One region of the Sphingomonas chlorellae genome, then DNA from elsewhere that is predicted to be linked to it. Evidence: riboswitches for the same ligand, from Rfam matches in the RefSeq annotation. Region 1 holds a riboswitch; the other holds the start of a gene.
The links. A riboswitch is a leader RNA that binds a small molecule or an ion and turns the genes downstream of it on or off. The one in region 1 is predicted to bind glycine.
Positions count from the first base shown of each region.

Region 1 (4,208 bases):
ACCCCCGTCATCACGGCATCGGGATCGTCATAGCGCGCGATCTGGCGACCGAAGACGGGCAGCGCCTCGCGCATCGCGGCGACGACGAAGTCGGGAAGCACCTGCGCGAGGTCGGTGAGATGTACGCCGGGCTTGTACGAGGGGATCACCGCACCGAAGCTTTCGGACGCACGGCCGGCGAGGAAGTCGCCGACCTTTTGCCCCGGCGCCTGATAGGTGCCGCCGCCCGCGACGAACGCCGCCGATTCGAGCCGGCGCTGAAGCGCGATGCCGGCGAGCGGATGGCCGGGATAGTCGCGGTCGGGGTCGATGCCGACGACGAGCCCCGAATTGGCGTTGAACTCCTTGCGCGAATACTGGCTCATCCCGTTGGTGACGACGCGCCCCGGCTCGGAGGTGGCGGCGACGACGCGCCCGCCGGGACACATGCAGAAGCTGTAGACGGTGCGCCCGTTGCTGCAGTGATGCGACAGCGCATAGGCCGCCGCGCCGAGATCGGGGTGGCCCGCGCAATTGCCGTAGCGCGCGCGGTCGATCCAGCTCTGGGGATGCTCGATCCGCACGCCGATCGAGAAGGGCTTGGCCTCCATATAGACGCCGCGATCGTGAAGCGCCTGGAAGGTGCCGCGGGCGCTATGCCCGACCGCGAGCACGACATGCGTCGCGGCGAGATAGCCGCCGTCGTGAAGATGAAGCCCGCGCAGCGCCCGCGAACCGTCGGGTGCGGTCGCGATGTCGAAATCCTCGACGCGCGTGCCGAAGCGATATTCGCCGCCGAGCGATTCGATCGTCGCGCGCATATTCTCGACCATCGAGACGAGGCGGAAGGTGCCGATATGCGGATGCGCCTCGGTCAGGATCTCCTCGGGCGCACCCGCCTTGACGAATTCGGTGAGCACCTTGCGGCCGAGATGGCGCGGATCCTTGATCTGGCTGTAGAGCTTGCCGTCGGAGAAGGTGCCCGCACCGCCCTCGCCGAACTGGACGTTCGATTCGGGATCGAGGACGCCGCGCCGCCACAGCCCCCAGGTGTCCTTGGTGCGTTCGCGCACCACCTTGCCGCGTTCGAGGACGATCGGTCGCAGCCCCATCTGCGCGAGCACCAGCGCCACGAACAGCCCGCAAGGCCCGGCACCGATCACGACCGGGCGCGGGCCGGCATAGTCGGCGGGCGCATGCGCGACGAGGCGATAGGCGGTGTCGGGCGTCGGCTTCAGATTATGGTCGCCGGCAAAGCGCGCGCGCACCGCCGCCTCGTCGCGGAGCACGAGGTCGATCGAATAGACCATCTGGATCGCGCTTTTGCGGCGCGCGTCGTTGGCGCGCCGCGCGATCGTCCATTCGATCAGATCGTCGGCCGCAATGCCGAGGCGATCGAGGATGGCGGCCGGCAGAGCCTCCGCGGGGTGTCCCAGCGGCAGTCGCAGTTCGGAAAGTCGGAGCATGCGCCCCCCATAACGCCAAGCCGCCCGCGACGCCATTCGGGCCGTCGCACCACGGTGCCGCAGGCGGTTGACTGGCCGCGCAATCCCCCCGATCAAGTGACGGTCAGAACGGGAGAGACCGGCACAGCCGGCGCCGAAGGAGCAACCGCCCCGGAAACTCTCAGGCAAAAGGACCGGCTGACCGACATACTCTGGAGAGAGGCAGGGCAAGGCCCCGCGCCCGCCGACGGGATAACGATCTCAGGCAAAAGGACAGAGGGGGCATCCGAACCGCCGGCACGGCCGGCCTGGAAGGAGTGCCCCGTTTGTCTTCGCGATTCGCCCCGGCCGCCGCGCCGCTTTCGGTCCGCGACCTGTTCACGATCGGCATCGGCCCGTCGAGCTCGCACACGGTGGGGCCGATGCGCGCCGCCGCCGCCTTTGCCGCCATCGCCACCGCGACCGGTTTGCCGCAGCGCGTGCGCTGCACGCTTTACGGGTCGCTGGCGCTGACCGGCCACGGCCATGCCACCGATGTGGCGGTGCTGCTGGGCCTCGCCGGATGGCAGCCCGAGACGGTCGACCCCGATGCCGCGCCGGCGCAGGTCGCGCAGATCCGCGTCGAGCGGACGCTGCGGCTGGCGGGAATCGGCGCGGTGCCGTTCGACGCGGACGACGACCTGCGTTTCGAGACGGGCGTGTTCCTGGAGGCGCACCCCAATGCGATGCGGTTCCGCGCCGATTATGCCGACGGCAGCACGATCGAACGCGTCTATTATTCGATCGGCGGCGGCGCGATCCGCGTCGAGGGCGAGGCCGAGCAGGGCCCCGGCCAGCGCAACCTGACGCTCCCCCACCCCTTTGGATCGGGTGCCGAGCTGCTGGCGATCGGCGCGGAGACCGGGCTGACGATCGCCGAGATCATGTGGCGCAACGAGGACGCGTTCCGCGCGCGCAGCGAGACCGAAGCCTTTGTCGACGGCGTGCGCCAGGCGATGCTCGACTGTATCGCGCGGGGGTGCCGGCAGGAGGGAACGCTGCCCGGCGGACTGAACGTGCGGCGCCGCGCGCAGGCGTTGAAGACAGCTCTGGGCGCGGCGGCGACGGCGAGCCCCGCCCAGGTGTTCGAATGGGTCAGCCTGTACGCGCTGAGCGTCAACGAGGAGAATGCCGCGGGCGGCCGCGTCGTCACCGCGCCGACCAACGGCGCCGCGGGCGTGCTGCCGGCGGTGCTCAACTATTACGAGACCTTCTGCCCCGACGCGACGCGCGAGGGGAGCCGCACGCTGTTGATGACCGCGGCGGCGATCGGTTTCCTGTACAAGCTGCGCGCATCGATCTCGGCCGCCGAAATGGGGTGCCAGGGCGAGGTGGGCGTCGCCTGCTCGATGGCAGCGGCGGGGCTGACCGCGGCGCTGGGCGGATCGAACGCGCAGATCGAGAATGCCGCCGAGATCGGCATGGAGCACAATCTGGGCCTTACCTGCGACCCGATCGGCGGGCTGGTGCAGATTCCCTGTATCGAGCGCAATGCGATGGGCGCGGTGAAAGCGATCAACGCCGCCGCGCTCGCGCTGCGCGGCGACGGGACGCATATCGTCTCGCTCGACGCCGTGATCGAGACGATGCGCCAGACGGGCGAGGACATGCGCTCGCAATATAAGGAGACGAGCCTGGGCGGGCTGGCGGTGAACGTCGTCGAGTGCTGACCGTGCCCAGACGGCACGCGCGACCGGCGTGATTTGAACCGGAGCGGTGATCCACGTGGAACAGGCCGGCACCGCCCCGCCCCCGCCGCCGCGCAAGGGCGTGCCGACTAGGTAGTTTCCGCGAGCCATGGCGTCGGCCTTCGGCAACGCCGACGCCTCTACAATGAGGCAGATTTGTTCGCGCGACCGCCAGCGAGGGGGAGGTTTGCGTCCGCGATTCCTGGGTTGAGGAATCACGAATGAGTATCTCTGCGTTCGTCCGGAAAAGTGCGTTGGCGATGATGATCCTGCTGGTGGTCGGCGGGTCGCTCGCCGCCTGGCGGCTCGACCGTATCCGCATCGGCGGGGCGGTCGAGCAGGCCCAGCAGGAAAATGCCGACCTGATCGCCGATATCCTGCCGCCGCCGGCCTATATCATCGAACCCTATCTGGAGGCGACGCTGATCCTGAACGATCCCGGCCGGGTCCAGGACGGCGCACGGCGGCTGGCCGCGCTGCACCGCAGCTATGACGACGAACGGATCGCCTATTGGAAGCAATCGCCGCTGCCCGCGCCGCTCAAGCAACTGCTGATCGAGCGCGCCACGCCGGCGGCGGACGGCTTCTGGCGCGAACTGGAAGACCGGTTCATCCCCGCGATGACCGCCGGCGACGTGCGCACCGCGCGCGAAAGCTATGCCCAGCTCTCCGCCGGCTATGCGCGCCATCGCGCCGCCATCGACACGCTCGTCCAGCGCGCGACCACCGAACAGGCCGCCATCAAGCAGGAGGCGGCGCACGAATTCACGCTGGCATTGACGATCGCGGCGCTGGTGGGGCTGGCACTGGCCGTGCTTGCCGGGCATTTCTTCATCACGATGCAGCGGCGCGTGCTGCGGCCCGTCGCGACGCTGGGCGAGGTCGCCCACCGGCTTGCCGCGGGTGAATCGGAGACGGTGCCCTATCAGGACCATGCCGACGAGATCGGCGAGATCGCCAAGGCCTTTGCCGCGTTCCACGAGACGAGCGTCGCGCGCGCCGAGGCCGATGCGCAGCACCTGGCGCAGCAGAGGCATGTCACGGCCGCGCTGAGCAA
Region 1 covers NZ_JBQXXM010000001.1:786-4,993, forward strand. The annotation lists gene ACT3CF_RS00010 (NAD(P)/FAD-dependent oxidoreductase) at 1-1,445, opposite strand, end outside; glycine riboswitch at 1,545-1,630, shown strand; gene ACT3CF_RS00015 (L-serine ammonia-lyase) at 1,751-3,133, shown strand; gene ACT3CF_RS00020 (methyl-accepting chemotaxis protein) at 3,373-4,208, shown strand, end outside.

Region 2 (4,208 bases), on a different contig from region 1:
CCACGATCTGCGGAAAGCGTCGCTTGAGCACTTCAAGCACCGCGGCCGTATCGTCGACCGACAGCGTCGTCTGCGTCAGAAAGGCGAGCTGGTCGGCGTCGGGCACCGTCACGCGTTCGGCGTCCTCGACCGTCTCGACCAGCGTGATCGCGCCGTCGGGCACCTGGCCGAACGTGCCGATCACCTCGGGATGGCCGGCATGGCCGACGAACAGGATGTGCCGGCCCGCCGCGACATGGCGTTCGGCCTGGCGATGCACCTTCGACACCAGCGGGCAGGTCGCGTCGAGATACGACAGGCCGCGCTCCTCGGCGCGCGCGGGCACCACCTTGGGGACGCCGTGCGCCGAAAACACCACCGGCACGCCGTCGGGCACCTGGTCGAGTTCGTCGACGAACACCGCGCCCTTCTCGCGCAGCGTGTCGACGACATATTTGTTGTGGACGATCTCGTGGCGCACATAGACCGGGGCGCCATATTTCTCGATCGCCAGTTCGACGATGCGGATCGCGCGATCGACACCGGCGCAGAAGCCGCGCGGGGCGGCGATGAGCAGCTCGAGGGCGGGTTTGCGGGCTTCGTCCATGGTCCGGGCTCTACGCGATTGCTTGCGCGGGCGAAAGCCGGTTCCTATGGTGCGCGCCGCAACGGGCCGCCATGCAAATGGGTGGCCCGTTTGCTTCGCCGAATTGTTCCGAATACCCCGTGTTTCGCTGAAAGGTGCCCGCCCCGTGTCGCTTGCCAAGCTCGCCATCCCCGCGATTCTCCTGCTGGCCGCCGGCGGCTGCACCAAGGCCGGTGACATCACCGAAGGCGGGATCACCGCGGTTCGGACCCCGTGCCCGCGCGTGGCGGTGCCGGTCGGCACGGGCGACGTGACGCTGTTCAACCCCGCGACCAGCCGCACCGCCGATGCGATCGACGTCGTCGCATCGATCAGCAACGTCGAATCGACCTGCAACGCGGAAGGGCCGCAGGTCGCGACGACGATCGGCTTCGACGTGCTCGGCCGCCGATCGCAGCCGGGGCCGGCGCGCGACGTGACGCTCCCCTATTTCGTCAGCGTGGTGCGCGGCGGGTCGCAGGTGACGGCAAAGCGCGTGGCGCAGGTGACGCTGCACTTTGCCGAGGGTGCGTTGCGCGCCCAGGCCAGGGCCGAAGGCGTCGCGACCGTCGATCATGCGGCGGCGACGCTTCCGGCCGAAGTCCGCCGCCGCCTGACCGAAAAGCGCAAGGCGGGCGACGAGGCGGCCGCGGTCGATCCGCTCAACGAGCCGAGCGTGCGCCAGGCGGTGCTCTCGGCGACGTTTGAGGCGCTGGTCGGCTTCCAGCTGACCGAGGATCAGCTCAAGTACAACCTCACGCGCTGAAGCCCGGCGGGCGGGGCTGGCTGCGCGCAACCCCGATTGACTCCGGCGGCCGCGACCGCCAAGGCTGTTCGGCGTCGATGGCGGGCGACCGCCATGGGCAAGCGCGGGAGAGCGAGGCGGGCGACCGCCTCCGCCGAAGGAGCAACCGCCCCGGAATCTCTCAGGCACCGAGGACCGCGCGGGCCACGACACTCTGGAAAGCGCAGCCGTCCGTCAGGGGCGGCGCCACCGAAGGGGTAACCCCGCGCGGCGACGCGGCGGGGGAAAGCTCTCAGGTTCCGTGACAGAGGGGGCGGCGGCATTTCGGGCTCGTCAGGGCCGTGGCCGTCGATTCCAACCCTTGCCTACGGAGTGCCGTCGCTTGAGCGCAACCGAAACCCCCACGCCCGAACCGGCCGAAACCGAGCAGCCGCTCGAGCTGCTGCCGCTCGACGGCTGGCACCGCGCGCGCGGCGGCCGCATGGTGCCCTTCGCCGGCTATGAAATGCCCGTGCAGTACGAGGGCATCATGGCCGAGCATCTGTGGACGCGCGACCATGCCGGGCTGTTCGACGTCAGCCACATGGGCCAGCTCCTCTTTTCCGGCGCCGATGCCGATGCGCAGCTCGAAACGCTGCTTCCCGGCGACATCAAGGGGCTGGGCGCGGGACGGATGCGCTATTCGCTGCTGCTCGCCGACAATGGCGGCATCCTCGACGACCTGATGGTCACGCGGCTCCCCGACGCCAATGCGTTCGAGATCGAGGGCGGCGCCTTCTACATGGTCGTCAACGGGGCGACCAAATGGGACGATCTGGGCGTGTTCCGCGAACACCTGCCCGACGAGGTCGTCATCAACCATCTCGACGAACAGGCGCTGCTCGCGCTCCAGGGGCCCGAGGCCGTGGCCGCGCTCGATCGCGTGCTGCCCGGCGTCGCGTCGCTAGTGTTCATGACGGCCGCGGCCTTCGAATGGCAGGGCAATCCGGTCTGGGTCAGCCGTTCGGGCTATACCGGCGAGGACGGCTTCGAAATCTCGATCCCGGGCGACGTGGCCGAGGCCTTTGCCGAGGCGCTGTGCGCCCAGCCCGAGGTCAAGCCGATCGGGCTCGGTGCGCGCGATTCGCTGCGGCTCGAGGCGGGGCTGCCGCTCTATGGCCACGACCTCGATCCCGAAACCACGCCGATCGCCGCCGATCTCGGCTTCGCCTTGTCGAAGCGCCGGCGCGAGGAGGGCGGCTTTGCCGGTGCCGAGCGCATTCTCGCCGAACGTGCCGAAGGCCCCGCGACCAAGCGCGTCGGGCTGGTCGTCGACGGGCGCCAGCCCGTGCGCGAGGGCGCGGCGGTGGTCGATGCCGCCGGCGCGACGATCGGCAAGGTGACGAGCGGCGGCTTCGCCCCCACCGTGCAAAAGCCGATCGCCATGGCCTATGTGCCCGCCGCGCTGGCGGTGCCGGGCACCCGGATCACGCTTGTCCAGCGCGGCAAGCAGCACCAGGCGGAGGTCGTCGCGATGCCCTTCGTCCCGCACCGTTACGTCAGAAAGGGAGGCTGACCCATGAGCCGTTATTTCACTGAAGACCACGAATGGATCGAACTCGACGGCGATGTCGCGACCGTCGGCATCACCGACTATGCGCAGAGCCAGCTCGGCGACATCGTGTTCGTCGAGGTGCCCGAGGAAGGCCGTGAGGTCACCAAGGGCGACGACGCCGCCGTCGTCGAATCGGTCAAGGCCGCGTCGGACGTCTATGCGCCCGTCACCGGCACCGTGATCGAGGGCAATGCCGCGCTCGCCGACAACCCCGCGCTGGTCAACGAAGACCCCGAGGGCGAGGGCTGGTTCTTCAAGCTGACGCTGTCCGATCCGTCGGAACTCGACAGCCTGATGGACGAGGCCAAGTACCAGGCGTTCGTCGACAAGCTTTGATCCTTGCCCGGCGCCTCGCCCGCGACGGGCACGGGCGCCGGGGTGGGCCGCAAGGTGCCGTCCGGCGCCACGGCCCGCCGCCGGGCGACGTCGGGAGCCTGTCCTCCCGCCGCCGCTCACCCCACCCGCACCCCTCCCGCGAGAGGGAGGGGCTGGAGTAGAGAATGCGCTACCTCCCCCTGACCCCGGCCGATCGTGCGGCGATGCTCGCCAAGATCGGTGCCGCCACGGTCGATGATCTCTTCGTCGACGTTCCCGAAAGCGCCCGCCTCGCCGGCCCGATCGCCGGGCTGCCGCCGCATGCGAGCGAACTCGCGGTCGAACGTCACATGACCGCGCTGGCCCGCCGCAACCTGGTTGCCGGCGAGCTGCCCTTCTTCCTCGGCGCCGGCGCCTATCGCCACCATGTTCCCGCCAGCGTCGATCACCTGATCCAGCGCGGCGAGTTCCTCACCGCCTACACTCCCTATCAGCCCGAAATCGCCCAGGGCACGCTCCAGGTGATGTTCGAGTTCCAGACGCAGATCGCGCGGCTGCTCGGCTGCGACATCGCCAATGCGTCGATGTATGACGGCTCGACCGCGTGCTGGGAGGCGATCTCGATGGCGCGCCGCGTCACCCGGCGCGGCAAGGCGATCCTGTCGGGCGGGCTCCATCCGCATTATGTCTCGGTCGCCCGGACGATGGCGAAGTTCACCGGCGAGGTGCTCGACACCCGGCTGCCCGACCTGTCGCCCGAGCCCGATACGCTCGATCTCATCAACGCGATCGACGACGAAACCTCGTGCGTCGTCGTCCAGTATCCGGACATTCTGGGCCGGGTCGAGGATCTGTCGGCGCTCGCCGATGCCTGCCACGCCAAGAAGGTGCTGCTGATCGCCGTCGTCACCGAGCCGGTCGCGCTGGGCCTGCTCAAGTCGCCCGGCGAG
Region 2 covers NZ_JBQXXM010000005.1:243,655-247,862, reverse strand. The annotation lists gene ispH (4-hydroxy-3-methylbut-2-enyl diphosphate reductase) at 1-586, opposite strand, end outside; gene ACT3CF_RS14605 (hypothetical protein) at 732-1,370, shown strand; glycine riboswitch at 1,465-1,557, shown strand; gene gcvT (glycine cleavage system aminomethyltransferase GcvT) at 1,732-2,904, shown strand; gene gcvH (glycine cleavage system protein GcvH) at 2,908-3,279, shown strand; gene gcvPA (aminomethyl-transferring glycine dehydrogenase subunit GcvPA) at 3,444-4,208, shown strand, end outside.
Region 2: another riboswitch for glycine. It lies ahead of gcvT (glycine cleavage system aminomethyltransferase GcvT); the one in region 1 lies ahead of ACT3CF_RS00015 (L-serine ammonia-lyase).